Regions from separate parts of the Streptomyces sp. NPDC030862 genome, predicted to be linked through region 1. Evidence: riboswitches for the same ligand, from Rfam matches in the RefSeq annotation. Region 1 holds a riboswitch; each other region holds the start of a gene.
The links. A riboswitch is a leader RNA that binds a small molecule or an ion and turns the genes downstream of it on or off. The one in region 1 is predicted to bind cobalamin.
Positions count from the first base shown of each region.

Region 2: another riboswitch for cobalamin. It lies ahead of cobN (cobaltochelatase subunit CobN); the one in region 1 lies ahead of ACZ42X_RS01200 (GHMP family kinase ATP-binding protein).
Region 3: another riboswitch for cobalamin. It lies ahead of ACZ42X_RS05505 (ribonucleoside-diphosphate reductase subunit alpha); the one in region 1 lies ahead of ACZ42X_RS01200 (GHMP family kinase ATP-binding protein).
Region 4: another riboswitch for cobalamin. It lies ahead of ACZ42X_RS29915 (energy-coupling factor ABC transporter permease); the one in region 1 lies ahead of ACZ42X_RS01200 (GHMP family kinase ATP-binding protein).

Region 1 is NZ_JBVIEN010000001.1:258,734-266,040, forward strand. It holds gene ACZ42X_RS01185 (DUF1490 family protein) at 1-106, shown strand, start outside; gene ACZ42X_RS01190 (heavy metal translocating P-type ATPase) at 109-2,295, shown strand; gene ACZ42X_RS01195 ((2Fe-2S)-binding protein) at 2,416-3,123, opposite strand; cobalamin riboswitch at 3,227-3,410, opposite strand; cobalamin riboswitch at 3,499-3,738, shown strand; gene ACZ42X_RS01200 (GHMP family kinase ATP-binding protein) at 3,943-4,842, shown strand; gene ACZ42X_RS01205 (cysteine synthase family protein) at 4,839-5,861, shown strand; gene ACZ42X_RS01210 (ATP-grasp domain-containing protein) at 5,858-7,087, shown strand; gene ACZ42X_RS01215 (MFS transporter) at 7,080-7,307, shown strand, end outside.
Region 2 is NZ_JBVIEN010000003.1:425,314-432,620, reverse strand. It holds gene cobN (cobaltochelatase subunit CobN) at 1-3,058, opposite strand, end outside; cobalamin riboswitch at 3,095-3,243, opposite strand; gene ACZ42X_RS09945 (cobalamin biosynthesis protein CobG) at 3,254-4,483, shown strand; gene ACZ42X_RS09940 (precorrin-8X methylmutase) at 4,480-5,127, shown strand; gene cobJ (precorrin-3B C(17)-methyltransferase) at 5,151-6,653, shown strand; gene ACZ42X_RS09930 (hypothetical protein) at 6,650-7,093, shown strand; gene ACZ42X_RS09925 (hypothetical protein) at 7,100-7,273, opposite strand.
Region 3 is NZ_JBVIEN010000002.1:269,190-276,496, reverse strand. It holds gene ACZ42X_RS05525 (GntR family transcriptional regulator) at 1-643, shown strand, start outside; gene ACZ42X_RS05520 (DUF3311 domain-containing protein) at 912-1,157, shown strand; gene mctP (monocarboxylate uptake permease MctP) at 1,154-2,782, shown strand; gene ACZ42X_RS05510 (GNAT family N-acetyltransferase) at 2,873-3,403, shown strand; cobalamin riboswitch at 3,468-3,590, shown strand; gene ACZ42X_RS05505 (ribonucleoside-diphosphate reductase subunit alpha) at 3,730-6,093, shown strand; gene ACZ42X_RS05500 (ribonucleotide-diphosphate reductase subunit beta) at 6,093-7,163, shown strand; gene def (peptide deformylase) at 7,220-7,307, opposite strand, start outside.
Region 4 is NZ_JBVIEN010000013.1:71,625-78,931, reverse strand. It holds gene ACZ42X_RS29935 (MmyB family transcriptional regulator) at 1-79, shown strand, start outside; gene dhaK (dihydroxyacetone kinase subunit DhaK) at 148-1,140, shown strand; gene dhaL (dihydroxyacetone kinase subunit DhaL) at 1,148-1,783, shown strand; gene dhaM (dihydroxyacetone kinase phosphoryl donor subunit DhaM) at 1,780-2,187, shown strand; cobalamin riboswitch at 2,227-2,434, shown strand; gene ACZ42X_RS29915 (energy-coupling factor ABC transporter permease) at 2,465-3,157, shown strand; gene ACZ42X_RS29910 (energy-coupling factor ABC transporter substrate-binding protein) at 3,154-3,525, shown strand; gene cbiQ (cobalt ECF transporter T component CbiQ) at 3,532-4,281, shown strand; gene ACZ42X_RS29900 (energy-coupling factor ABC transporter ATP-binding protein) at 4,284-5,129, shown strand; gene ACZ42X_RS29895 (MBL fold metallo-hydrolase) at 5,181-6,041, opposite strand; gene ACZ42X_RS29890 (AfsR/SARP family transcriptional regulator) at 6,137-7,307, opposite strand, start outside.

The DNA.
Region 1 (7,307 bases):
GAAAACCGGTGACGTGCTCGCGGAGGCCCGCTCGTCACTGGGCGAGGAAGCTCCGCCACCGTCCGCCGTCAACATCGGCGGCCACGACCACGACCACCAGCACTGATCATGTCCGACATACGCGTACGCTCCGTCGCTGCCGGACGCGCGCGACTGACCGTCCCATGGCTTCAGGCGCGGCCAGGATGCGCGGGGCTGGTCGACGAGCGGCTCGCCGACCTGCCCGGCTTCCGCGCGCTGCGCCTCTTTCCCCGGACCGGCAGCGTCGTGATCTGGGTGAATCCCGATGACCTGGACGTCGACCGCCTGGTGGCCGCGCTCGACGAGGCTCCCCCACCCTCCGTACCGGCCAGGCCGAGCCGGTCGGTGCCCGACTCCTCCACCGGAGAGCTCGCCCGGCTGGTCGTGGGCGGAGCGGTACTCGCCGTGGTGGCCGTGCACCGCCTGGTGCTCCGGCGGCCACCGTGGGTCAGCGGGGGCCGGTCCGGGTTCCTCGGCGCGGTGACCGTCTTCAGCGGTCTGCCCTTCTTCCGCGGGGCGCTGCGCACCATGGCGGGACGCCAGCATCCGGGTACCGACACGCTGGTCACCGCCGCCACGGTCATCTCCCTCATGCTGCGCGAGAACGTCGTCGCGCTGACCGTGCTGTGGCTGCTGAACATCGGCGAGTTCCTCCAGACGATCACCTTGCGCCGCACCCGCCGCGCCATCGAGGAACTCCTCAGCATCGGTGAGGAGCGCGTCTGGCTGGTACGTGAAGGAGTCGAGGTCGAGGTGGCCCTGGAGGACGTGGAGGCCGGCGACGTCGTCGCCGTGTACGAGCACCACAAGATCCCGGTGGACGGCGTGGTGTCCGGCGGCGAGGCGCTGGTCGACCAGGCCGCCATCACGGGCGAGGCACTGCCCGTCTACGCCCACGAGGGCTCCGAGGTGTACGCGGGCACCGTCGTCACCTCCGGTTCCCTGACCATACGGGCGGTGTCCGTGGGCAGTGACACGACCGTTGGGCGGATCATCAGCCGGGTCGAGGAGGCCCAGTCCGACCGGGCGCCCATCCAGACCGTCGCCACCCGCTTCACGCGCCGCTTCGTCCCCGTGTCCCTGGCCCTCGCGGCGGGTACGTACGTGCTCACCCGCGACGCCCGGCGCGCGATGACCATGCTGCTCGTCGCATGCCCGTGCGCCGCCGGCCTCGCCACGCCCACCGCGATCAGCGCCGCCATCGGCAACGGCGCCCGCCACGGCACGCTCATCAAGGGCGGCACGCACCTGGAGGGAATCGGACGGGTGACCGCCGTCGTGTTCGACAAGACCGGCACCCTCACCCTCGGCCGCCCACTGGTGACCAGCGTCGTCGCCCTCCACGAGGACTACACGGCCGACGACGTCCTGCGCCTCGCGGCCTCCGGTGAACGCCACGCCCGCCACCCCGTCGCCCAGGCCATCGTCACCCGCACCGAGGAACAGCACCTGCACATTCCCATCCACCAGGCGTGCGAGGTGGTCCTGGGCATGGGGATGCGCGCCGAGCTCGACGGTACCCGGCTCCTCGTCGGCAGCCCCGCCCTGCTGCGCCGGCACGGACTGGAGCTGACGACGGTCGCCCAGGACTGGACCGAGCAGTTGCGCCGCCAGGGCGAAACGGTCATCTGCCTCGCCCACGACGACGACCTGATCGGCATGCTCGGTGTCTCCGACGCCGTACGCACCGCGGCGGGCACGGTCGTCCAGCAGCTGCGCGACCTGGGCGTCCAGCGGATCATCCTGCTGACCGGTGACGCACCCGAGACGGCCCAGGCCGTCGCCGACGCCCTCGACATCGCCGAGGTCCACGCCCACGCCCTGCCCGAGGCGAAGCTGCAACTGATCCGCGATCTCCAGCAAGAGGGGCACATGGTCGCCATGGTGGGCGACGGCACCAACGACGCCCCCGCGCTCGCGCTCGCGGACGTCGGCATCGCCATGGGCGAGCACTCCTCCCACGTGGCCCTGGAGACCGCCGACATCGCCCTCGCCGGCAACGACCTGCGCCAGGTCGCCGCCGTCGTGGAGCTCAGCCGGCACACCCTGCGCGTCGTACGGCAGAACTACGGCCTGGCCATCGGCGTCAACCTCGCCGGTCTCGTCGCCGGCGCGGGCGGGTCCATCAACCCGGTCGTCGCCGCCCTGCTGCACAACACCAGCAGCATCGCCGTCGTCGGCAACTCCGCCCGCCTCGTCAACCACACCCCGCATCTGCCCGAAGCCGGTCAGGACCTCTACGCCGCGCCGCTGGAGGAGACCCGGGTGCGCTGATCAGCGGCACCTCGTCCCGGGCCGGACCTCCCGTTCTCGCCACCGAGGACCTCACACCGAGCTCGTCGTAGGGAGGAGTCCGCCGGTTCCCGCAGGCGGGCGTCGGCCGGCTCGGGGTGGTCAAGCGGGGCGTGGCTCCTTGTGGGTGAGAAGGACGCACTCGCCGCAGTATCCGGCGCCGGGGACGCGGTAGTAGAGGCAGCAGCTGCGGCGGCGGTAGGTGAACGGCTCGGTGGTGAGGGTGCCGGCGCTCGCGAGCGGTTCCCGTCGCAGCAGGGCGGCGGCGATCGCAAGCGGCGGGTGAGGCGCGTCCGGGGCGCGCTGGAGCAGCACGCGTACGGCGCCGGTCAGCGCGGATGCGGTGTTGCCCGGCAGCAGCTTCGGTGAGAGTCCGAAGTGCCGGCGCAGCGCGTCGCCGAGGGGCAGCAGGTTGTCGGCGAGGACGGTCCGGTGCAGGGCGTCGGGGATGTCCTGCTCGGGCAGGGCGGCCGGTTCGGGCAGCCAGAGCTCGATCGGGCCGGACGGCGGCGTGCGCCACCACAGCCGGTCCGGCGACAGGTCGGGGACGCGGCCGGTCAGCGCCGCCGTGGCCAGGGCGATGGACCAGAGGCGTGCGGCGGTCCCGATGTGGAGGGTGGAGGCCGCGACGCGCCGCTGGTCGGTGCCGAGCCGGCGGCCCACCTCCGCCACGTACGCCGACAGGGCGCCGCGGTCCGTGTAGAGGGTGGTGAGCGGGCGGAAGTCTCCGCCGTCGGTGCGTGGTCCGCCGGGCACGGCGAAGTAGGGCCCGATGGCCGTGACCCGGTCGAGGACCTCCGTGGTCACCATGTACGTACCGCCTGGCCAATTGGACCGGCGGGCGGTGACCAGCCGTCACATGCGCGTGGGCACACGAGTGCCACCGTCCTCTCTCGGGGAGATCCGCCCCGGTACGTCGAGGTGCGACGGCGTGAGTCTCCTGACTCGGGATCGACGCTCTCCCGGCCTTCCGGACCCTCGACTGGGCCGTGGCCGTGGCGGGTTCGCTCCCCCTACACAGTGGCGGTACCGTGCCGGAATCTCACCGGCTTCCTCGTTCCGCCGTCGCTTGCCGGACGCAGCATCCCAGAGTCTGCGCACCCCATGCCAGGCCCTCACCCTGTGTCACCGACCACAACCGGACAACTGCGGGCGGTGCCCTGTCGCGCCGCGACCGGCCGCCTCTACGCTGCTGACCGCAGTCGGTTCGCGCCCCCGTCCCGGTGGCGCGTCGTAAGAGGGAACCCGGTGCGATTCCGGGACTGTCCCGCAGCGGTGAGTGGGAACGAACGCCGTCAACGGCACTGGGCCCCATCCAGGGGCCCGGGAAGCGACGGCCATTAGGTGTACGTGTCCGCCGGAACGAACAACCGGCCGGCCGGTGAGCCCACGAGTCCGAAGACCTGCCACTGCGCGCGTGCGGTGACGCACACGCTGTTCACGGTGACCTCGAGGGCTGGGTCGGCGGTGCAGGCGGATCGGCGCACGCGTACGCGCCGCGACCGCCACCTCGCTTCCCGCGATCCTCCTCGGGCCCGGGGAGACGAGGGAGGACACGTACGTGACCACGGCACACGGCGGCCGGGCGTGCCGCCGCACCGGCCAGGCCCGGCCGTCACACGGCCGACGATGCTGACGCTCACGAACCGGGCCCCGACGCGGACCTTCTCCGGGGTGTGTCACGGGACCCTGGGCGAGCTCTACCAGGGCCCGCTGCGGGAGGGGCCCGCGCGGCCCGGTGCCGAGGCGGACATCGCCCTGGTGTCGTTCCCGGTGGACCGGCACTCCTGGGTGTACTTCACCTCCGGGACGGCGTCGCCCGGCCCGCCGCCTCTCGGCGAGAAGTCGGTACTGGCCGCGCACCTCTTCCTGGAGCGCTTCGGTCTGACGCTGCCGCCCGGCCGCTGGAGCGCCCACAGCGATCTGCGCGTGGGGGTGGGCATGGCGAGTTCGACGGCCGACGTCGTGGCGACGCTGCGGTGCCTCTTCCGGGTCTTCTCCCTGCCCTACGACCCCGGCGAGGTGATGCGGATCCTGTCCGCGATCGAGCGGGCCGACAGCGTCTTCCTGGACGAGTTCGCGCTCTATCTGAGCGCCCGGCACAGGGTGGTGCGCCGACTGGGCACCGGGGTCGGTTTTCACACCGCGTTCGTCACCGAGCCCGGCACCGTGGACACGGCCGCGGTGACGCCGGTCCTGCTGCGGCAGTACCGACGGCGTGCGGACGAGTACGAGCGATGTCTGACCGACCTGCTCAAGGGCTTCGCCTGCCATGACCCCGCGGCCGTGGCCCGGGCGGCGACCACGAGTGCCGTGCTGTCCCAGGAGGCGTTGCCGAAACGGTCCTTCGACGCCGTGCTCGCGCACCGCGAGGAGTTCGGGGCCGACGGGGTGTTCGTCGCGCACACCGGATCCCTGATCGGCTACCTCTTCGCCCGCCGCCCCGCCCCTTCCGTCAAGGACGACCTGTCCGCCTTCTTCCACTCGCTCGGCCACCAGTGCTCTTTCGCCCAAGGAGGCTACGGGTGATACACCCCCACATCGCCGACGCCCTCAAAACGCCCGACCTGGTCCGGCTGACCGACGGCATGGTGCTGATCCGCTTCGAGTCGATGAAGATCTACTCGGCGCTCGCCGCCGTCCGCCATCTGCTCGACCGGGGCACGGTCCGCCCCGGGCAGACCCTCGTCGACAGCTCCAGCGGCATCTACGCCTACGCCCTGGCGCTGGCCTGCCATCGCTACGGCATGCGCTGCCACATCGTGGCGTCCACCACCGTGGACACCACCACCCTCGCCCAGCTGGAGATCCTCGGCGCCACCGTGGACCAGGTCAGCCCGTCGCCGACCCTCAAGCTGGACCAGGAGTTACGCGTACGACGGGTGCGGCGGTTCCTCGCCGAGCGGCCCGACGCGCACTGGATGCGCCAATACCACGACGGCGTCCACTACCTGGGTTACCGGGAGGTGGCCGACCAGGTGGCGGCGGCGGTGCCGGACGGTCCGCTCACCGTGGTCGGGGGCGTCGGGTCCGGGGCCTCGACCGGCGGTCTCGTGGAACACCTGCGCCGCCGCGACCCGTCCGTGCGGCTGGTCGGTGTCCAGCCGTTCGGCAGCGTCACGTTCGGCAGCCAGGACCACCACGACCCGGACGCGATCATCGCCGGGATCGGCTCGTCGATCGTCTTCGACAACGTACGCCACCACCTCTACGACGGCCTGCACTGGCTCGACTTCACCCACGCCATGTCGGGGACGGTCGCCCTGTTGCGCGAGCACGCCGTTTTCGCGGGCCTGTCCACGGGCGCCGCGTACCTGGCCGCCACGTACGAGGCGCGTCGCCATCCGGACCGGCTCCTGCTGGTGATCGGCGCCGACACCGGACACCGCTACGTCGAGCACGTCCATGCCCGGCACGCCGAGGCCCCCGACCCCGCGGCGCTCAAGCCGTTCGAGGTGGAGTCCGCCGAGGAGATGCGCATGCCGTGGTCGACGATGGCCTGGAACCGTACCACTTGCCCTCCGCACTGGAAGGAGGCCGCCGCGTGACCCTGGTCTGTCTGGAATCCCTCACGTTCGGGCTGGGGCACCTCGTGCGCGCCGCCGACGCCCTCGGCGAGCGCCTGCGGCTGCTGACCCGCGATCCGTCGTACTACGCCTACGAGTTGGAGCGGCTCCCGGCCGGCGCGCTCGACGTCGTGACGACCGACACCTTCGACACGGAGCGGGTGGCCGGCCTGCTCACCCGTACGCCGGAGCTGCGGGGGCTGATCAGCTCCACCGACACGTGGACGCTGGTCGCCGCCGAGCTGACGGAACGGTTCGGTCTGCCCGGCCTCGACCCGGCGGTCCTGCGGCTCACCCGGGACAAGGCCGCCGTGCGCGACCGGCTGTACGAGGCGGGGCTGACGCGGGCGCGTGCCGTCGAGGCCCCGAAGGCGGCGGCGCGCGGCGAGGTGGCGCTGCCGGTCATCCTCAAGGACAGCGCGGGCACCGGCAGTCAGAACGTCTGGCTCGTCCGCGACGAGGCCGAACTGGACGCGGCACTGCGCGAGGCCGCCGGGCGGCGTCTGACGGGCCGCCTGTTCGCCGAGCCGTACTTCTCCGGCCCGGTGTACAGCGCCGAGACCCTCACCTGGGCGGGGCAGACCCGGCTGCTGGGCGTCTCCAGCCGGCTGATGTCACCCGAGCCGCACTTCCGTGAGGAGATCACGGCGTTCCCGGTCGCGTTCCCGGAGGAACGGCACAGCGGCTTGGAGCGGTGGCTGGACGAGGTCCTCGCCGCCATCGGGTACACCGACCGCTTCGCCCACGTGGAGTTCGTCCTCACCACCGCGGGCCCCGAGGTGGTGGAGGTCAACCCCAGGATCGGGGGCGCTCTCGTCGGCGAGGGCCTGTGCCGGGCGCTCGGCGTCAACGTGTACGAGGCGATGGTCGAGGCGGCGCTCGGCCGCCGGCCCAGCCTCATGGACGCGGACCTGCCCGGCGGTCCGGCCGTCGCCTTCGTCCTCGGCTATCCGCGCCGGCCCGGGGTGTTCACCGGCGTCGAGGGGCTCGACCGGCTGACGGACATGCCCGGGTTCCCGACCTGGTATCCGGTCAAGGGCATCGGCGCGCCCATCGAGCACCTGGGTGACAGCCGGGGCTACGCGGGCATCGTCTACGCGGAAGGTGAGACGGCCGAGCTGGCCACGCACCGCGCGGTGGCCGCAGCCAACGCCGTACGCGTGCTCACCGAGCCCTTCCCGGAACGGGCGGACAGGGCCGGTGACTGAGCGGCACGCCATCGGCGGAAGCCTGCGGGGCGCGCTGTCGACGCTGACCGGGCCGCTGCGCTTCCTTCTGCTCAGCTCGTTCCTGATCCCGCTGGGCAGCTTCATGGTGCTCCCCTTCATGTCGGTGTTCCTGCACGAGCGGCTCGGGATGGGGCTCGGCGCGGTCGGGCTGGTGCTGGCGGTGGCGTCCCTCGTGCAGTTCTCGGGCGGCATCGTCGGC
Region 2 (7,307 bases), on a different contig from region 1:
CGAGGCCGCGCCCGTACGCGTAACCGCCCCACACCGTGTACACCTCGGCGAGGTCGGCGTCGGTGCGCCAGTCGCGCGAGTCGATCAGCTGGAGGATGCCCGCGCCGTACGTGCCCGGCCGGGAGCCGAAGATGCGGGTGGTGGCGCGGCGTTCGTCGCCGTGCTCGGCGAGGTCGGCCTGCGCGTGGGCCCGTACGTAGTTGTCCTCGGCCGGCTCGTCGAGGGAGGCGGCGAGGCGCACGGCGTCGTCCAGCAGCCCGATGGTGTGCGGGAAGGCGTCCCGGAAGAAACCGGAGATGCGCAGCGTCACGTCGACGCGCGGGCGGCCCAGCTCCGCGAGCGGGATGGGCTCCAGGCCGGTGACGCGGCGCGAGGCGTCGTCCCAGACGGGCCGGATGCCGAGGAGGGCGAGCGCCTCGGCGACGTCGTCGCCGGCGGTGCGCATCGCGCTCGTACCCCACAGGGACAGGCCGACGGAGGTGGGCCAGTCGCCGTTGTCGGTGCGGTAGCGCTGGAGCAGCGAGTCCGCGAGGGCCTGGCCGGTCTCCCAGGCGAGGCGGGAGGGGACGGCCTTGGGGTCGACGGAGTAGAAGTTGCGGCCCGTCGGCAGGACGTTGACCAGGCCCCGGAGGGGGGAGCCGGAGGGGCCGGCCGGGACGAAGCCGCCGTTCAGGGCGTGCACGGCGTTGTCGAGCTCGTCGGTGGTGGCGGCGAGGCGCGGGACGACCTGGCGGGCGGCGAAGTCGAGGATCCGCGTCACGTCCGGGCCGTGGCCCTCCGCCACCCGGGCGACCGCGGCCGGGTTCCAGTCGGCGGCCTCCATCGCCTCGACCAGCGCGCGGGCCGTGGCCTCCGCCTCGTCGGCGGTGGTACGGGTCGCGGCGGACTCGTCGAGGCCGAGGGCCTCGCGCAGGCCGGGCAGGGACTGCGTACCGCCCCAGATCTGGCGGGCGCGGAGGATGGACAGGACCAGGTTGACGCGCTCGGGGCCGGTCGGCGCGCCGCCCAGCACGTGCAGGCCGTCGCGGATCTGCGCGTCCTTGACCTCGCAGAGCCAGCCGTCGACGTGGAGCAGGAAGTCGTCGAAGCCGTCGTCGTCCGGCCGGTCCTCAAGGCCGAGGTCGTGGTCGAGCCGGGCGGCCTGGATCAGCGTCCAGATCTGGGCGCGGATGGCGGGCAGCTTGGCCGGGTCCATGGAGGAGATCTGCGCGTACTCGTCGAGCAGCTGCTCCAGGCGCGTGATGTCGCCGTACGACTCGGCGCGCGCCATCGGCGGCACCAGGTGGTCGATGAGCGTGGCGTGGGCACGGCGCTTGGCCTGGGTGCCCTCGCCCGGGTCGTTGACGAGGAACGGGTAGATCAGCGGCAGGTCGCCGAGCGCGGCGTCGGGGCCGCAGGCGGCGGACAGGCCGGCGTTCTTGCCGGGCAGCCACTCCAGGTTGCCGTGCTTGCCGAGGTGGACCATGGCGTCCGCCCCGAAGCCGCCGTCGGCGGCCGGGGTGGCGATCCAGCGGTAGGCGGCCAGGTAGTGGTGCGACGGCGGCAGATCGGGGTCGTGGTAGATCGCGATCGGGTTCTCGCCGAAGCCGCGCGGCGGCTGGATGAGGATGAGCAGGTTCCCGCGCCGCAGGGCGGCGAGGACGATATCGCCGTCTGGGTCGCCTTCGGCGGTACGGGAGCGGTCGAGGAACATCTCACCCGGCGGCGGGCCCCAGTGCCGCTCGACGCTCTCGCGGAGCTCCTCCGGGAGACCGGCGTACCAGCGCTTGTAGTCGGCGGCCGGGATGCGGACCGGGTTGCGGGCCAGCTGCTCCTCGGTGAGCCACTCCTGGTCGTGGCCGCCGGCCTCGATGAGCGCATAGATCAGCTCGTCGCCGTCGCCGGAGGCAAGGCCGGGGACCTCGTCCGTACCGAAGTCGTAGCCCTCCTCGCGCAGTCGGCGCAGCAGCGCGACGGCGGAGGCGGGGGTGTCGAGGCCGACGGCGTTGCCGATGCGGGAGTGCTTGGTGGGGTACGCGGAGAGGACCAGCGCCAGGCGCTTGTCGGCGTTCGGGATGTGACGCAGGCGGGCGTGGCGCACGGCGATCCCGGCGACGCGCGCGGCGCGCTCGGCGTCGGCGACGTACGCGGGCAGGCCGTCGGCGTCGATCTCCTTGAAGGAGAACGGCACCGTGATGAGCCGCCCGTCGAACTCGGGGACCGCGACCTGGCTGGCGGCGTCGAGCGGCGAGAGCCCTTCGTCGTTCTCCTCCCAGGCGGAGCGCGGGCTCGTCAGGCACAGCGCCTGGAGGATCGGTACGTCGAGGGCGGCGAGCGCGCCCGCGTCCCACGACTCGTCGTCGCCGCCGGCCTGGGCCTCGGCGGGCTTGGTGCCGCCGGCGGCGAGGACGGTGGTGATGACGGCGTCGGCGGTGCGCAGGGTGTCCAGCAGCTCGGGCTCGGGGGCCCGCAGGGACGCCACGTACAGGGGCAGCGCCTGGCCGCCCGCGTCCTCGATGGCGTCGCACAGGGTGTGGACGAAGGCGGTGTTCCCGCTCATGTGGTGGGCGCGGTAGTACAGCACCGCGACGGTCGGGCCGGTGGCGGTGCGCGCGGTCCGCTCCAGCGGGCCCCAGGTGGGCGCGGCGGCCGGCGGCTCGAAGCCGTGGCCGGTGAGGAGGACCGTGTCGGACAGGAAGCGGGCGAGCTGCTCCAGGTTGTCCGGGCCGCCGTGGGCGAGGTAGGCATGGGCCTCGGCCGCGATGCCGATGGGGACGGTGGACGTCTCCATGAGCTGGGCGTCGGGGGCCTGTTCGCCGGTCAGCACGACCAGCGGCTTGCCGCTCGCGCGCAGGGCGTCGAGGCCCTCCTCCCAGGCGCGGATGCCGCCGAGGAGGCGTACGACGACGAGGTCGGCGCCGTCCAGCAGCCCGGGCAGGTCTCCCCCATCGCCTTCGGCATGGGAGGTACCCCCATTCGCAGCGAGCCGGGCGGGGTTGGCGAACCGGTACGCGACCGGGCCTTCGGCCGCGCGGGCGCTCAGCAGGTCGGTGTCGGAGTGCGACAGCAGCAGGATCACGGCGTGCCGGGCCTTCCTCGGGGTGTCCTCGCCCCGGGTGGTCGTGGGTGGCGGGAGTTCCTGACTCGTCCGTCGTCTCCGTTGTCGGCGGAGTTGTCGGCGGACTCACAGTGGCGGGACCGCGCCGGATTCCCACCGGGCTTCCTCCCTAGGGCCCTGGGACCCTGTGCCGTCTGCATAGTAGAGGCTGCGCGTATGCTCGCCGCCATGCCGCCCAGCCCACCCATGCCTCAGGACCGGGGCGAAGCTCACATACGGGACAGCGCGCGGGACCGTGACCGTGACCGCGTACGCGACCGTGGTGACGCCTGCCCCGGCGCGCTGCGGCTGCACCGGGCCGACGACGGTGCGCTGGCCCGACTGCGCATCCCCACCGGCGTACTGACGCCCCGTCAGGTGCTGGCGCTGGCCGACGCGGCGGACCGGCTCGGCGACGGGCACCTCTCCCTCACCTCGCGCGGCAACCTCGAACTGCGGGGCCTCGGCGAGGGCTGCGGGCTCGGCCTCGCGGAGCTGCTGCGGGACGCCGGGCTGCTGCCGGAGTCCGAACGGCACGAGCGCGTACGGAACATGGTCGTCTCGCCGCTCGCCGGCCCGGAGGTGCAGGCGTGGGCCGCGCGCCTGGACGCGCTGCTGTGCGCCGAGGAGTGGACGCTGGAGCTCTCCGGGCGCTTCCTCTTCGCCGTCGACGACGGCCGGGGGGATGTGGCGGCGCTGACCCCGGATGTGACGTTGCTCGCAGAACCGGCGGGCACGGCTCTCGTGCAGGCCGGCGGCCCGGGCGCGTACCGGGTGGCGGGCGCCGACGCGCCGCGGGCCGCGCTGGCGGCGGCGGAGGCGTTCCTCGCGGCGGCCCGGGAGGCGGGCACGGGCGCGTGGCGGGTGCGGGAGCTGCCGGCGGGGCAGGACGTGGACGTGGCGGAACACCTGCGGCGGGCGTCGATCGCGGCGGAACCCGTGCGGGATGCCGTGGTCCCGGCGGGCGCACCTCTCGCGCCCGGGCTGGTCGGCGACGACACGGTCTCGGTGCTGGCGCGGCTGGGCCGGGTGACGACGGCGCAGTTCCGGGCGCTGCTGCCGGCCGAGGAGGTGCGGGTCACGCCCTGGCGCGGTTTCGTACTGCCGGGCTTCCCGGACCGGGCGGCCGCGGAGGAGCGGCTGCGCGCGCTGGACCGGACCGGGTTCCTCACGCGTGCCGACTCGCCGTGGGTCGGCGTGACCGCCTGCACGGGCCGGCCGGGCTGCGCGAAGGCCCTGGCCGACGTACGGGCGGACGCGCGCCCGGTGGACGGCGGCCTGCCGGTCCACTGGTCGGGCTGCGCGCGCCGGTGCGGCCATCCCCAAGGCGTCGCGTGGGTGGACGTGGTGGCGACCGCCGAAGGCGCGTACCAGACGACCGTGACCGTACAAGGACCGACGAGATGAGCGAGAGCAGAGTGTTCGACTACGAGAAGGACGGGGCGGAGATCTACCGCCAGTCCTTTGCCACGATCCGCGCCGAGGCGGATCTCGCGGGGCTGCCGGCCGACGTGAGCCAGGTCGCCGTGCGGATGATCCACGCCTGCGGCATGGTCGACCTCGTCCGCGACCTCGCCTATACACCGGACGTCGTCGCCCGCGCCCGCGAGGCGCTGCGCGCCGGGGCGCCGATCCTGTGTGACGCGCAGATGGTCGCGAGCGGTGTCACGCGCAAGCGGCTGCCCGCCGGCAACGACGTGGTCTGCACCCTCTCCGACCCGTCCGTGCCGGCCCTCGCCGCCGAGCTGGGCACCACGCGCAGCGCCGCCGCGCTGGAGCTGTGGCGCGACCGGCTGGAGGGGTCGGTCGTCGCGATAGGCAACGCCCCGACCGCGCTCTTCCGGCTCCTGGAGATGATCGACGCGGGCGCGCCGCGCCCCGCGGCGGTGCTCGGCATCCCGGTGGGCTTCATCGGCGCGGCCGAGTCGAAGGACGCGCTGGCGGCCTTCCCCGGTCTGGAGTCCCTGGTGGTCCGGGGCCGGCGGGGCGGCAGCGCGATGGCGGCGGCGGCGATCAACGCGATCGCGCACGAGGCGGAGATCCAGGCATGACGGGCACGACGGGCACGACGGCCATGAGCGGAAAGCTGTACGGGGTCGGGCTCGGCCCCGGCGACCCGGACCTGATGACGGTGGCGGCGGTGAAGGCCATCGCGGCCGCCGACGTGATCGCGTACCACTGCGCGCGCCACGGCCGTTCGATCGCCCGGTCCATCGCGGCGGAGCACATCCGCGAGGACCAGATCGAAGAGCGGCTGATGTACCCGCTGACGGTGGAGACCACCGACCACCCGGGCGGCTACCGGGGCGCGCTGAACGACTTCTACGAGGAGGCGTCGGCCCGGCTCGCCGCCCACCTGGACGCCGGCCGCACGGTCGCGGTCCTGGCGGAGGGCGACCCGCTCTTCTACGGCTCGTACCAGCACATGCACAAGCGCCTGGCGCACCGGTACGCCACCGAGGTCATCCCGGGCGTCACGTCGGTGAGCGCGGCGGCGGCCCGGCTCGGGGAGCCGCTGTGCGAGGCCGAGGAGGTGCTGACGATCATCCCCGGCACGCTGCCGGAGGACGAGCTGACGGCGCGGCTCGCGGCCACGGACTCGGCGGTCGTGATGAAGCTCGGCCGGACCTTCCCCACGGTGCGGCGCGCGCTGGAGCGGGCGGGCCGGCTGGAGGACGCCCGGTACGTGGAGCGGGCGTTCATGTCCGGCGAGCGCACCGGGGAGCTCGCCTCGGTCGATCCGCAGACGGTGCCGTACTTCTCGGTGGCGGTGCTGCCGTCGCGCATCGACGCGGAGGTCCCGGAGGCGCGGGAGACCGGCGGCGAGGTCGTGGTCGTCGGCACCGGCCCGGCGGGCGCGCCGTGGCTGACGCCGGAGTCGCGAGGGGCGCTGGTGAACGCCGACGACCTCGTCGGCTACACCACCTACCTGGACCGGGTGCCGGTGCTCCGGCCGGGACAGCGGCGCCACGGCTCCGACAACAAGGTCGAGTCCGAGCGCGCCGAGTTCGCCCTGGACCTGGCCCGGCGCGGCCGCCGCGTCGCGGTGGTCTCGGGCGGCGACCCGGGCGTCTTCGCCATGGCGACGGCGGTCCTGGAGGTCGCCTCCCAGGACCCGTACCTCGACATCCCGGTCCGCGTCCTGCCCGGCGTCACGGCCGCGAACGCCGCCGCGGCGAAGGCGGGCGCCCCGCTGGGCCACGACTACGCGACGATCTCCCTCTCGGACCGCCTCAAGCCCTGGGAGGTCATCGCCGAGCGCCTGCGCGCGGCCGCCTCGGCGGACCTGGTCCTGGCCCTCTACAACCCCGGCTCCCGCTCCCGCACCTGGCAGGTCGCCAAGGCCCGCGAACTGCTGCTGGAACACCGCGCCCCGGACACCCCGGTGGTCGTCGCCCGCGACGTCGGCGGCCCGGAGGAGTCGGTCCGCGTCCTGCCGCTGATGGACCTCGACCCGACGGAGGTCGACATGCGCACCCTGCTGCTGATCGGCTCCTCCCAGACCCAGGCGGTGCGGCGGACCGACGGCTCCGACCGCGTGGTGGCGTGGACGCCGCGGAGGTACCCGGAGGCGTGACGGCGCGCCCGCACATCGCCTTCTACCCGCCCGCGGACGACGGCGGTGCCTGGCGCGCCACACTGCCTGCACTGGGGAACGCCTTGCGCGAGGCGTTCCCCGGCGCGGAGCTGGAGTACCGCGAGTCGGGCATCCTGGGCACGCCGATGCTCGACTTCACCCTCGAAGTCGCCCCGGGCCTCTGGGTGGACGGCACAGCGGCGATGCGCGAACCGGACGGCGCCTTCATCACCCTCACCCAGGTGACCCCCGACGAAGTCGCCCCCTTCGCCACCTGGCTCCGGGACCACTTCGCCCCCGCCCCGGACCAGGTGCGGTTCATATCGAGCCTCGCCGTGGAGGACGGTGAGGAGACACCGTCCCCTCTGCCGACTGAGGGCGGCGTCGACGACATGGAGGCGGCGCTGCGGGGGCATCTGGCGCGTTTCGGCGCCGGATAGCCGCCGTCAGGTGGCGTCGGGAACGGCGCCGGTGAGCTTGGCACGCTTGGCGGCTACGCGCCGGGGATCAGCCGGTCCGTGGAGCCGTTCGAAGTCGGCTATGAGCTCGTCCAGCTTGTGCCGCACGTCAGTGGTGGCGGCGTCGACCTGCGGGGGGCCGCCGGCGGTTTCCTTCGTCATGGCCCCAGCGTGGCAGTCGAAGCCCTTGGTCGCA
Region 3 (7,307 bases), on a different contig from region 1:
CACCCCGGTGCCCCCGGAGCGCACGCTCGCCGCCGAGTTCGACACCTCTCGCACCACCGTGCGCCAGGCGCTCCAGGAACTGGTCGTCGAGGGCCGGCTGGAACGCATCCAGGGCAAGGGCACGTTCGTCGCGAAGCCGAAGGTCTCGCAGGCGCTCCAGCTCACCTCGTACACCGAGGACATGCGCGCCCAGGGCCTCGAACCCACCTCGCAGCTCCTGGACATCGGGTACGTCACGGCCGACGACACCCTCGCCGGGCTGCTCGACATCTCGGCCGGCGGCCGCGTGCTGCGCATCGAGCGGCTGCGGCTGGCGAGCGGCGAGCCGATGGCCATCGAGACGACGCACCTGAGCGCGAAGCGCTTCCCCGCGCTGCGGCGGTCGCTGGTCAAGTACACCTCGCTGTACACGGCACTGGCGGAGGTCTACAACGTCCGGCTCGCGGAGGCCGAGGAGACCATCGAGACCTCGCTGGCCACGCCGCGCGAGGCGGGGCTGCTCGGTACGGACGTGGGCCTGCCGATGCTGATGCTGTCGCGCCACTCGCTGGACGAGGACGGCAAGCCGGTGGAGTGGGTGCGCTCGGTGTACCGGGGCGACCGGTACAAGTTCGTGGCGCGGCTGAAGCGCCCGAACGACTGACGAAGCGGACGCCCGCCGCGGCGAAGACGTGGACGAGGTACGAGGGAGGGGCCGGCGCCGTGCGCGCCGGCCCCTCCCGTCGTCTTCCCGCCCGCTCCACGACGCCCTGCAACACCCCGCGGCGCCCGCAACGCCCGCAACGCCCGCAACGCCCGCAACGCCCGCCCGAGACACGTCCGTTATGCGGACGGGGGTTCCATGGAGCGGGACGGTCCCTTAGATTGCGTGCGCATGACGCCAGGTGATCAGTGAGGGGACGGAACGCCGTATGACACAGGAGAAACAACCAGTGGTCACCCCCGTGCGGGTGGTGGTGGCGCTCTGCCTGTTCGCGCCCTTCGTCGCGATGCTCTGGGTCAGCTCGTACGCGAAGGTCGAGCCGAAGCTCGCAGGGATCCCGTTCTTCTACTGGTACCAGATGGCCTGGGTCGTCATATCGACCGTGCTGACGATGGTGGCGTACAAGCTGTGGCACCGTGACCAGCGGTCCCGCAAGGGGGGTGCGTCGCAGTGAAGGACGGCGTGAACGGCGTCGCACTCGCCGTCTTCATCTTCTTCTTCCTGGCCGTCACGGTGATGGGCTTCATGGCCTCCCGCTGGCGCAAGGCCGAGAACGAGCACAGCCTGGACGAATGGGGCCTGGGCGGCCGGTCGTTCGGCACCTGGATCACCTGGTTCCTGCTGGGCGGCGACCTCTACACGGCGTACACCTTCGTCGCCGTCCCGGCGGCGATCTACGCGGCGGGCGCCGCGGGCTTCTTCGCCGTCCCGTACACGATCCTCGTCTACCCGCTGATCTTCACCTTCCTGCCGCGCCTGTGGTCGGTGTCGCACAAACACGGCTACGTCACCACCTCCGACTTCGTGCGCGGGCGGTTCGGCTCGAAGAGCCTGTCGCTGGCGGTGGCCCTGACCGGCATCCTCGCCACGATGCCGTACATCGCGCTGCAGCTCGTCGGCATCCAGGCGGTGCTGGACGTGATGGGTGTGGGCGGCGGCGAGACCACGCACTGGTTCATCAAGGACCTGCCGCTGCTGATCGCGTTCGGCGTCCTCGCGGCGTACACGTACTCCTCCGGGCTGCGGGCGCCCGCGATGATCGCCTTCGTCAAGGACACGCTGATCTACATCGTCATCGCGGTGGCGATCATCTACATCCCCATCAAGCTGGGCGGCTTCGACGAGATCTTCAGCAAGGCCGGCGAGGCGTACGCGCAGATCAACCCGGCGACCGACAAGCCGCGCGGCGCCCTGGTACCGGGCGAGATGGGCCAGTGGGGTTACGCGACCCTCGCGCTCGGCTCGGCGCTGGCGCTCTTCATGTACCCGCACTCCATCACGGCGACGCTCTCCTCGCGCAGCCGTGACGTGATCCGCCGCAACACCACGATCCTGCCGCTGTACTCGCTGATGCTGGGTCTGCTGGCGCTGCTCGGCTTCATGGCCATCGCGGCGGGCGTGAAGGTGCAGAACGGCCAGCTGGCCATCCCGCAGCTGTTCGAGAACATGTTCCCGGACTGGTTCGCGGGCGTCGCCTTCGCGGCCATCGGCATCGGCGCGCTGGTCCCGGCGGCCATCATGTCCATCGCCGCCGCCAACCTCTTCACCCGCAACATCTACAAGGACTTCCTGAAGCCGGACGCCACGCCGGAGCAGGAGACCAAGGTGTCCAAGCTGGTGTCGCTGCTGGTGAAGGTGGGCGCGCTGGCCTTCGTCCTCACCATGGACAAGACCGTCGCCATCAACTTCCAGCTGCTGGGCGGCATCTGGATCCTCCAGACCCTGCCGGCGCTGGTGGGCGGCCTGTTCACCCGCTGGTTCCACCGCTGGGCGCTGCTCGCCGGCTGGGCGGTCGGCATGGTCTACGGCACGGCGGCGGCGTACGGCGTCGCCAGCCCGACGCAGAAGCACTTCGGCGGCTCGTCCGCCGAGATCCCCGGCATCGGCGAGATCGGCTACATCGGCCTGACGGCCTTCGTCCTCAACGTCCTGGTCGTCGTCGTCCTCACCTTCGTCCTCAAGGCCGTCAAGGCGCCCGAGGGCATCGACGAGACCTCGCCGGAGGACTACACGGCGGACGCGGGCGACCCGGGCGTCCAGGTGGAGCTGCCCAAGGCCACGGCGGGCTCGGGGCACTGAGGCCGCACCACTGACCCATCCGCGTACGACGGGCCGTCGCGCCTCCCTCACGGAGGCGCGACGGCCCGCTTCGTTGTGCACTCTGGCCCCATGGACATCACCATCAGGGCGGTACGGCCGGAGGAGCACGCGGCGCTGGGCGAGCTCACGGCGCAGGCGTACCTCGCAGACGGGCTGCTGGCCTTCGCCGACAGCGACGAGTATCTGATCGAACTGCGGGACGTGGCCGGGCGGGCCGCCGACGCCGAGGTCCTCGTGGCCGTGGAGCGGGGCGCCGGGGAGCCGGGCGCGCCCGGCCGGGGCGAGCGGCTGCTGGGCGGCGTGACGTTCGCCCCGGGCGGCGGGCCCCTGGCCGAGCTGGCGGGGCACGGCGAGGCCGAGATCCGGATGCTCGCCGTCGCGCGCGAGGACCGGCGGCGCGGCGCCGGGGAGGCGCTCGTCCGGGCGTGCGTGGAGCGGGCGAGGGCGGCGGACGGCTGCCGCCGGGTGGTGCTCTCCTCGCAGCAGGCGATGCGGACCGCGCACCGCGTGTACGAGCGGCTGGGGTTCGTCCGCACTCCGGAGCGCGACTGGACGCCGGTCCCGGGGGTGACGCTGCGTACATACGCGCTCGACCTCTGAGCGGCGCGTCTTGTGGTGGCCGACACAAGATGTGGGGGGTGGCTCAGCGGACGCCCCCCACATGTATGCTCATCTCGCTGTCGTCGCAGGGGAATCCGGTGCGAATCCGGAACTGTCCCGCAACGGTGTGTTGGTGTGCCTTTGGGCACCCACGAGTCCGAGCACCTGCCGGCAGCGCGCCCGGACCGTCCGGCCCGGGTGCCCAGACGTCCGGGCCTCGCGGAATGGGCCGGTGGACGCGGATACGTGCGCCCCTGTGCCGGAGGCGCCCCGCTCTGCCGTGCCCCGCCGCCGGTGGCCCCGAGCCGAGCGAGGGAGAGCCCCACGTGACCATCGCGCCAGCCGATCCGGTGTCAGCGAGCCAGAGCGACGGGAACGACGCCGGCGACGGTCCCGGGACCGTCCTGCTGCGCACCCTGACCGACCTGACCGCCGACCTGCCCGACACCGACCCCGGCCGGGTCGCCGCCGCCGCGCTGCGCGGCCGGCACGCCGGGTCGGACGAGGCGGAGCTGCGGGAGCTCGCCACCGAGGCGGCCGCCGGGCTGATCGCCGAGGACCCGGCGTACTCGCGGCTCGCGGCCCGGTTGCTGACCATCGGCATTGCGGCGGAGGCGGCCTCGCAGGGGGTTACGTCGTTCTCCGGCTCCGTCGCCGTGGGGCACCGCGAGGGGCTGATCGCCGACCGCACCGCCGACTTCGTCCGCGTCCACCGCGAGCGGCTCGACGGGCTGGTCGACCCGGCGGCCGACGACCGGTTCGGCTACTTCGGGCTGCGGACGCTCTACTCCCGCTACCTGCTGCGCCACCCGATCACGCGCAAGGTCATCGAGACGCCGCAGCACTTCCTGCTCCGGGTGGCGGCCGGGCTGGCCGAGGACGACAGCGTCCGCGCGCTGGACGAGGTCGCGGCGCTGTACGGCCTGATGAGCCGCCTCGACTACCTGCCCTCCTCCCCCACGCTGTTCAACTCCGGTACGCGCCACCCGCAGATGTCGTCGTGCTACCTGCTGGACTCGCCGCTGGACGAGCTGGACTCCATCTACGACCGCTACCACCAGGTGGCGCGGCTCTCGAAGCACGCGGGCGGCATCGGCCTGTCGTACTCGCGCATCCGCGCCCGCGGCTCGCTGATCCGGGGCACGAACGGGCACTCCAACGGCATCGTGCCGTTCCTGAAGACCCTCGACGCCTCGGTCGCGGCCGTGAACCAGGGCGGGCGGCGCAAGGGCGCGGCCGCCGTGTACCTGGAGACCTGGCACGCGGACATCGAGGAGTTCCTGGAGCTGCGCGACAACACCGGCGAGGACGCCCGGCGCACCCACAACCTCAACCTCGCGCACTGGATCCCGGACGAGTTCATGCGCCGGGTCAACGCCGACGCCGAATGGTCGCTGTTCTCGCCGGCGGACGTGCCCGAGCTGGTCGACCTGTGGGGCGAGGAGTTCGACGCCGCCTACCGCGCCGCCGAGGCCAAGGGGCTGGCCCGCAAGACCATGCCGGCCCGTGACCTGTACGGGCGGATGATGCGGACCCTCGCGCAGACCGGCAACGGCTGGATGACGTTCAAGGACGCCTCGAACCGTACGGCCAACCAGACCGCCGAGCCCGGCACGGTCGTCCACTCCTCGAACCTCTGCACCGAGATCATCGAGGTGACGAACGACGGCGAGACGGCCGTCTGCAACCTCGGCTCGGTCAACCTGGGCGCCTTCGTCAGCGGCGGGGACATCGACTGGGAGCGGCTCGACCCGACCGTCCGCACCGCCGTGACCTTCCTGGACCGGGTCGTGGACATCAACTTCTACCCGACCGAGCAGGCCGGGCGCTCCAACGCCAAGTGGCGGCCGGTCGGCCTGGGCGCGATGGGCCTCCAGGACGTCTTCTTCAAGCTGCGCCTGCCGTTCGACTCCCCCGAGGCGCGGGCCCTGTCGACGCGTATCGCCGAGCGGATCATGCTGGCGGCGTACGAGGCCTCCGCCGACCTGGCCGAGCGCAACGGCCCGCTGCCCGCCTGGGAGCAGACCCGCACCGCGCGCGGTGTGCTGCACCCCGACCACTACGACACCGAGCTCACCTGGCCGGAGCGGTGGGCGGCCCTGCGCGAGCGCGTCGCCGCCGTCGGCATGCGCAACTCGCTGCTGCTGGCCATCGCGCCGACCGCGACCATCGCCTCGATCGCCGGTGTGTACGAGTGCATCGAGCCGCAGGTCTCCAACCTCTTCAAGCGCGAGACGCTGTCCGGCGAGTTCCTCCAGGTCAACTCGTACCTGGTGGAGGACCTGAAGCGGCTGGGCGTCTGGGACGCGCAGACCCGTGAGGCGCTGCGCGAGTCGAGCGGCTCGGTGCAGGGCTTCTCGTGGGTGCCGGAGGAGATCCGCACGCTGTACCGCACGGCGTGGGAGATCCCGCAGCGCGGCCTGATCGACATGGCGGCGGCCCGTACGCCGTTCCTGGACCAGTCGCAGTCGCTGAACCTGTTCATGGAGACGCCCACCATCGGCAAGCTGTCGTCGATGTACGCGTACGCCTGGAAGCAGGGCCTGAAGACGACGTACTACCTGCGCTCGCGCCCGGCGACCCGGATCGCCCGCGCCGCCCAGGCGTCCATTCCCGTTCAGCAGGCCGCCGACCCCGAGGCCGTCGCCTGCTCCCTTGAGAACCCCGAGTCCTGCGAGGCCTGCCAGTAATGAGCTCCGCCCACCCGTCGCCCGACCACCGCCCCTCAACGACGGCACTGCGTGCCGACACCCCTGTTTTCAAGAACCTGCTCGACCCGGGCTTCGAGCTGACTCTCCGCCCCATGCGCTACCCGGACTTCTACGAGCGCTACCGGGACGCCATCAAGAACACCTGGACCGTGGAGGAGGTCGACCTCCACTCCGACGTCGCCGACCTCGCCAAGCTGACGCCCGGTGAGCAGCACCTGATCGGCCGGCTGGTCGCGTTCTTCGCGACCGGTGACTCGATCGTCGCGAACAACCTGGTGCTGACGCTCTACAAGCACATCAACTCGCCCGAGGCGCGACTGTACCTGTCGCGGCAGCTGTTCGAGGAGGCCGTGCACGTCCAGTTCTACCTGACGCTGCTCGACACCTACCTGCCCGACCCGGAGGACCGCACGGCCGCCTTCGCCGCCGTGGAGAACATTCCCTCCATCCGCGAGAAGGCGCAGTTCTGCTTCCGGTGGATGGACTCGGTCGAGAAGATCGAGCGGCTGGAGTCGAAGGCCGACCGCCGCCGCTTCCTGCTGAACCTCATCTGCTTCGCCGCGTGCATCGAGGGCCTGTTCTTCTACGGGGCCTTCGCCTACGTGTACTGGTTCCGGTCGCGCGGCCTGCTGCACGGCCTGGCGACCGGCACCAACTGGGTGTTCCGCGACGAGACGATGCACATGAACTTCGCGTTCGAGGTCGTCGACACCGTCCGCAAGGAGGAGCCGGACCTCTTCGACGACGAGCTCCAGCAGCAGGTCACCGACATGCTGAGGGAAGCGGTGGAGGCGGAGCTCCAGTTCGGTCGCGACCTGTGCGGCGACGGCCTGCCCGGCATGAACACCGAGTCGATGCGCCAGTACCTGGAGTGTGTCGCCGACCAGCGCCTGATGCGCCTCGGCTTCGCGCCGGTGTACGGCTCGGAGAACCCGTTCTCGTTCATGGAGCTGCAGGGCGTCCAGGAGCTCACGAACTTCTTCGAGCGCCGCCCCTCCGCCTACCAGGTGGCGGTGGAGGGTTCGGTCGACCTCGACGAGGACTTCTGAGATGACGGCGGGGCCCCGTCCGGACGTACCGGAACGGGGCCCCGCCGTCGTACGGCTCAGTCGTTGGCGACGACCGGGTAGCGCGGCGTACCCGCCTCCATCTGCTTCAGCGCGTCCTTGCGGTCGCGCTTCGACAGGCGGTCG
Region 4 (7,307 bases), on a different contig from region 1:
CGGGAGCCCCTGTTCTCCCGAGGCTGCCACGAAGGGGCCGAGTGGCTCGGCACCGCTCACCGCTCATACCGACAGCTGACACGCCATCAGTAAAGTCGGTATCGAGCCGCCACCGGCCCGCCGACGTCATCACGCTGGGAGACACCGTTGAAGATGCTCATCAATGTGCCCGAGACCGTCGTCCCCGACGCGCTGCGCGGGATCGCGGCCGCGCATCCCGAGCTGACCGTGGACGTGGAGAGCCGGATCGTCGTGCGGCGTGACGCCCCGGTCGAGGGGAAGGTGGCGTTGGTGTCGGGGGGCGGGTCCGGGCACGAGCCGTTGCACGCCGGGTTCGTCGGGGCGGGGATGCTGGCGGCGGCAGCGGCGGGGGAAGTGTTCACGAGTCCCGTGCCTGATCAGGTGGTGCGGGCCGCGGCGGCCGTGGACAGCGGACGCGGTGTGCTCTTCGTCGTGCAGAACTACACCGGCGACGTGCTGAACTTCGAGATGGCGGCCGAGCTCGCCGAGGACGAGGGCATCCAGGTCGCCAAGGTGCTCGTGGACGACGACGTGGCCGTGGCCGACAGTACGTACACGGCCGGGCGGCGCGGGACCGGGGCCACCCTGTTCGTGGAGAAGATCGCCGGTGCGGCCGCCGAGGAGGGTGCGCCACTGGAGCGCGTGGAGGCCATCGCGCGCCGGGTGAACGCCGCGTCACGCAGCTTCGGGGTGGCGTTGAGCGCGTGCAGTACGCCCGCGAAGGGCGGGCCGACGTTCGACCTGCCGCCGGGCGAGCTGGAGCTGGGCGTCGGCATCCACGGCGAGCCGGGGCGCGAGCGTCGGGCCATGATGACGTCGCGGGAGATCGCCGACTTCGCCGTCGACGCCGTCCTGGAGGACCTGCGGCCCGGCGGACCGGTGCTGCTGCTGGTCAACGGCATGGGTGCGACGCCGTTGCTGGAGCTGTACGGGTTCAACGCCGAGGTGCACCGGGTGCTGCGCGAGCGCGGTGTGCCGGTGGCCCGTACCCTCGTCGGGAACTATGTGACGTCGCTGGACATGGCGGGCTGCTCGGTCACGCTGTGCGAGGCCGACGAGGAGTTGCTGCGACTGTGGGACGCGCCGGTGCGGACGGCCGCCCTGCGCTGGGGGATGTGAGGACGTGATGCCCGTGACGCTCGACGTGGAGTTCTTCCGGCGCTGGATGGCGGCCGCTGCCGCGGCCGTGGAGCGCGAGGCGGACCGGCTCACCGAGCTGGACGCGGCCATCGGCGACGCCGACCACGGGGCCAACCTGCGGCGCGGGTTCGCGGCGGTGGCCGAGGTGCTGGACAAGGAGCCGCCCGCGGCTCCCGGCGCGGTGCTCATGCTCGCCGGGCGGCAGCTGATCTCGACCGTGGGCGGCGCGTCGGGGCCGCTGTACGGCACGCTGCTGCGGCGCGCCGGCAAGGCCCTGGGCGACACCGCCGAGGTGACGCCCGGTCTGCTGGCCGAGGCGCTGCGCGCGGGCGTGGCCGCGGTGGCGCAGCTCGGCGGGGCGAAGACCGGTGACAAGACGATGCTCGACGCGCTGGAGCCGGCCGTCGAGGCGCTGGCCACCGCAGCGGACGGCACGGCGGACGAGGCCTTCGGCGCGGCCGCGCGGGCCGCCGAGGAGGGTGCCCTCGGGACCGTACCGATGCAGGCGCGCAAGGGCCGGGCCAGCTATCTCGGGGAGCGCAGTGTCGGACACCAGGACCCGGGCGCGGCGTCCTCCGCCCTGCTGATCGCGGCGCTGGCGGAAGCGGAGGCCTCCCGATGAGCGCCGGGCCCGTGGGCATCGTGCTGGTCTCGCACAGCGCGGCGGTCGCGTCGTCCGTCGCCGAGCTGGCCAAGGGCCTCGCGGGCGGCGGCGGGACCGCGCCCGTGGTCCCCGCGGGCGGCACCCCGGACGGCGGTCTCGGCACCAGCGCCGAGCTGATCGCCGAGGCGGCGGCGTCGGTCGACGCCGGGGCGGGCGTCGCCGTCCTCGTCGACCTCGGCAGCGCCGTACTGACGGTGAAGGCGCTGCTCGCGGAGGGCGACGAGCTCCCCGAGGGCACGCGGCTGGTCGACGCGCCCTTCGTGGAGGGCGCGGTGGCGGCCGTCGTCACCGCCTCGGCGGGCGGCGACCTGGAGGCCGTGGTGGCGGCCGCGTCGGAGGCGTACGGCTATCGCAAGGAGTGACCGATGGCGGGACGGGTTGTGATGTACCTGGTCAACGCACTAGTGTCGCAGGGCCTTGGTGTACGGGAAACCGGTGCGGTACCGGTGCGGCCCTCGCCACTGTGATCGGGAAGTCCGGCTCCACTCCCGGGGAAACCACCCCGGGAAGCCACTGGAACACCGCGGGAGACCGTGGTGTCCGGGAAGGCGGAGCCGCGGCGTTGCATGACCCGTCAGCCAGGAGACCGGCCAGGGCGCGTTGTCCATCCACGAGGTGCTGGAGAGGGTCTCCCACATCATGCATATCGCCGAGGGGTACCTGCCCCCTGTGCACGCGGTCGCCTGGACCGTCGCCGCCGCTCCCTTCGTCGCCCACGGCGTCCGCGCCCTGACCCGCGAGGTCAAGGCCCACCCCGAATCGACTCTCCTGCTCGGCGCGTCCGGCGCCTTCACCTTCGTCCTGTCCGCCCTGAAACTGCCGTCCGTGACGGGCAGTTGCTCCCACCCCACGGGGACGGGGCTGGGCGCGATCCTGTTCCGGCCGCCGATCATGGCGGTGCTCGGCACCATCACGCTCCTCTTCCAGGCGCTGCTGCTGGCGCACGGCGGACTCACCACGCTCGGCGCCAACGCCTTCTCGATGGCGGTCGTCGGGCCGTGGGCGGGCTTCGGGACGTACTGGCTGCTGCGCCGCTCCGGCGTGCCGCTGATGGTGAGCGTGTTCTTCGGGGCGTTCGTCGCCGACCTGTCCACGTACTGCGTCACCAGCGTCCAGCTCGCGCTGGCCTTCCCCGACCCGGCGAGCGGCTTCGCCGGGGCGCTGGCGAAGTTCGGCTCCATCTTCGCGGTCACGCAGCTGCCGCTGGCCGTGAGCGAGGGCCTGCTGACCGTCCTGGTGATGCGGCTGCTGACGCAGTCCAGCAAGGGCGACCTGGCCCGGCTCGGCGTGCTGCCGGCGCGTTCCGTGAAGAAGGAGGCCGTGGCCCGATGAGCCGTAACGCGAAGATCAACACGCTGCTGCTGCTCGTCGTCGTGGCGCTCGCCGTGCTCCCGCTCGCGCTGGGCATGGGCGACCACAAGGAGGAGCCGTTCGCGGGCGCGGACGCGCAGGCCGAGACGGCCATCACCGAGCTGAAGCCGGATTACGAGCCGTGGTTCAGCCCGCTGTACGAGCCGCCGTCGGGGGAGATCGAGTCGGCGCTGTTCGCGCTCCAGGCGGCCATCGGGGCGGGCGTGCTGGCGTACTACTTCGGGCTGCGGCGCGGCCGCAGGCAGGGTGAGGCGCAGGCGCTGGACCGGACCGCCGGTACCGCCGACACCGCTCGCACGGCCGAAGTCGCCGAGACGACGGTCGAGTAACCGCCGGTGCTGCCGATCGACGCGGCGGCGCACAGCAGCCGCTGGCGCCGCCGTCACCCGTGCGAGAAGGCCGTGCTCGGCTTCGGTCTGACGGTCCTCGCGATCTGTCTGCCGCCGTGGCCGGGGGCCGTGCTGGTGGCCGCCGCCACCCTCGCCGTGCTGCTGGGTCCGGCCGGTGTCGGGCGCCGGCAGCTGTGGCGCGCGTTCCGCGTCCCGCTGGGCTTCTGCGTCACGGGGGCGGTTCCGCTGCTGTTCCAGGTCGGCGGGGCCGAGGGGTGGGTGGCGCTCGCGCCGGACGGGCCGGTGCACGCCGGGCGGTTGCTGCTGCGGACGTCGGCGGCGTCGCTCGGGGTGCTGCTGTTCGCGTTCACCACGCCGGTCTCGGACGTGCTGCCCCGGCTCGTGCGGGCGGGGGTGCCCGCGCCGGTCGTGGATGTGGCCCTGGTGATGTACCGGATCAGTTTCCTGCTGCTGGACGCCGTGCGGCGGATCCGGGAGGCGCAGGCGGCGCGGCTCGGGCTGACCAGCCGGGCGGCCGCCTGGCGGTCGCTGGCGGGCCTCGGCGCGACGGCGTTCGTCCGCGCCTTCGACCGGGCGGCGCGCCTCCAGACCGGGCTGGCCGGGCGCGGTTACGACGGCACGCTGCGCGTGCTGGTGCCGGAGGCGGCGGTCTCCCGCCGGTTCCTGGCCGCGACGGGCGCCCTGCTCGCGGGGCTCGTCGCCCTCACCCTCGTACTCGAAAGGTTCCTGCCGTGACCATGCATCGTGACGCCGTCGTGGAACTGGTCGGTGCGGGATTCGCCTACGACGACGGGCCCGCCGTGCTGTCGGGCATCGACTTCGCCGTACCGGAGCGGCGCGCGATCGCGCTGCTCGGCCGCAACGGCAGCGGCAAGACGACGATGCTGCGGCTGCTGAGCGGTGGCCTGCGGTGCGTGAGCGGGCGGCTGCGGCTGGCGGGCGAGGACGTGTCGTACGACAGGGCGGGGCTGACCCGGCTGCGGACGACCGTGCAGCTGGTGGTGCAGGACCCCGACGACCAGCTGTTCGCGGCGTCGGTGGGGCAGGACGTGTCCTTCGGTCCGATGAACCTGGGGCTTTCGGAGCCGGAGGTGCGGGAGCGGGTGCGCGAGGCCCTGGAGGCGCTGGACATCACGGCGCTGGAGGACCGGCCGACGCATCTGCTGTCGCACGGGCAGCGCAAGCGGGCGGCGATCGCGGGCGCGGTCGCCATGCGGCCCCGGGTGCTGATCCTCGACGAGCCGACGGCGGGCCTCGACCCGCACGGCCAGGAGCGGCTGCTGGAGGTGCTGGACCGGCTGCGGGAGTCCGGTACGACGGTCGTGATGGCCACGCACGACGTGGACCTGGCGCTGCGCTGGGCGGACGACGCGGCGGTGCTCACCCCGGACGGCCTGCGCACCGGCCCGGTGGCCGAGCTCCTCGCGGACGCCGCCCTGCTGGACGCGGCCCGGCTGCGCCGCCCGTGGGGCATGGCGGTGGCCCGGGTGCTGCGGGACCGGGGCCTGCTGGGCGCGGCCGAGCAGGGTCCGCGCACGCCGGAGGAGCTGGAGGAGTGGGCGGCGGCGGTACGGGGCGCCTAGGCCCAGCGGTACGGCGGCACGGCGGTGTGGCGGGGCTCAGGTGGGCGGGGCTCAGGTGGGCGGGCCCGGCACGGGTGCCGGGGCGTCGGCGGGGACTCCCCTGCCTTCCGCCGCGGAGGGCTCGAAACCGGCCAGCATCTGCTCCAGCGCCTGCTGGTCCGGGCCGATGAACGGGTCGGCGCCCGGCGCGCCGCTGATCGTGTCGATCATCAGGGGGGTGAGCCCGGTGGCCGGTGGCAGGTGCGTGCTGAGCACCACCTCCGGGTCCATCTCCCGCACCGGCCGGATCGTCGCGAGGTACTTGTCGACGTCCACGTTGTGCACCCACGGGCTGTCGGCGGTGGCCCACAGCAGCTGCCCGGCGCGCAGGTCTTCAGGAGCGACCGCGTCGGCGGTGCCGCCGTCGGCGAGGTCCGCGCTGGGCATCGGCGCGCCGAAGCAGTCGGAGGTGAAGCAGGTGCGCGAGCGGTCGTCGTAGAAGCCCACCGTCACGGGGCTGTCGTAGAGCGGTGGCCGGAACGCCGCGAGCGTGCGGTCGCCGACGTCCAGGGACTGCCCGGGGTTCAGCAGGAAGACCCGGTCGAGGGGCAGCGGGCGCTCGGTGGACATGATGCCCGCGCCGACGAAGGTGGTGACGACCCGCGCCCGCGGGGCGGCCTCCAGCAGGGCGAACAGCCCGCCGGTGTGGTCCCGGTCGGGGTGCGTCAGCCAGATCCACCGCACGTCGGCGGGGTCGACGGCCGAACCGAGCAGTTCCAGGAAATCGCGGTCGGGCAGGCCGAGGCCGGTGTCCACGACGACCGGCTCCGCAGCGTGCAGCACGAACGCGTTGACCGGCAGAAAGCCGATCGCGGGTACTTCGAGGCAGTCCGCGAGGACGGTGACGTCGCGGCCGGCTTTCAGATGGGTCATGGCGGAGCTCCGATGCTCCTGGGGTATGGGGCGTCCTATGGGGTTTCTCCCTTCCATGGTGATACCGCCGGGGTGCGCGGCGCAGCTCACGCCGGTCACGCCCCCTGCCCGAGGCCCGTGGCGTAGGCGGCGGCGAACTCCGCAGCGCCCAGCGCCGCCCGGACGCGTGCCGTGACGCGGTCGACGTCGGCGCGCTCGGCGTCCGGCAGCGGTGCCCCGGCCCGCTCCCGGAGGCGGGCCGCCGCGCCGAGGAGGCGGGCGGCGCGGGACGGGCGGCCGGTGAGGGCGTGGGCGCCGGCCAGGCCCTCGAAGGCGAGGGCCAGGGCCCGGGGGTCGCCGGCGGAGCGGGCGGCGGCGAGGCCCTCGCGGTGCAGGTCCAGGGCCGCCGGCCCGTCGCCGCGCTGCTCGGCGACGAAGCCGAGCTCGGCCAGCAGCAGGGCGGGGCCGGGGCCGAAGGCGACCCCGCGGTGCCAGTCGAGGGTCTTGCGCAGATACGTTTCGGCGCGGTCGAGGCGGCCTTCGCGCCGCGCGCCGAGGGCCAGTCCCATCTCGGCGTGGACCTCCCCCGCGGTGTAGCCCTCCTCGGCCGCCAGGCGCTGCGCCCGCTCGTGGAGCCGCTCCGCGTCCCGGAAGTCCCCGGTCAGGAGGGCGAGCCTGCCGAGCCCGGTGAGCCGGTCGGCGGCGGCCGTCCGGAAGCCGAGCTCCTCGGCGAGGCGCAGCCCCTCCCGGTGGAGCCGCGCGGCCCGCTCGTACGCGCCGGTGATCTCCGCCAGGGCCGCCATCGGGTACGTGGTCGACAGCAGGCCCCAGCGGTCGCCGAGTTCCCCGAAGAGCGCCAGGCTCTCCTCCCCGTGGGCGCGTACGGCGTCGAGGTCGCCGCGCAGCAGCGCCTGCCAGGCCCGGGTGCCGGTGGCCGCGGCGACGCCCCACCGGTCGCCGTCGGCGCGGAAGCCGGCCAGGGCGCGCTCGACCAGGTCCTCGCTGCGCGCCAGGTCGCCGCCGCTGTGCAGCAGCGCGTGGCCGAGGAACCAGCGGCTCCGGTCGTCGGCTCCGTCGTCAGGTTCCGGGGCGTGGCCTCCGGCGAGCACCGTGAAGCCGGCGTGCCGGGCGGCGGCCTGCCGGCGGAGGCCGGCGGGGGCCCCGTCGGCCAGGGCCAGGCACTCGGCGAGGGAGCGCACGGCCTCGCCCAGCCGGCCGCGCAGGAACCAGTACCACGTCAGGGCGAGGGCGAGCCGCAGCGCGTCGGACGCCTCCCGTCGGCGTACG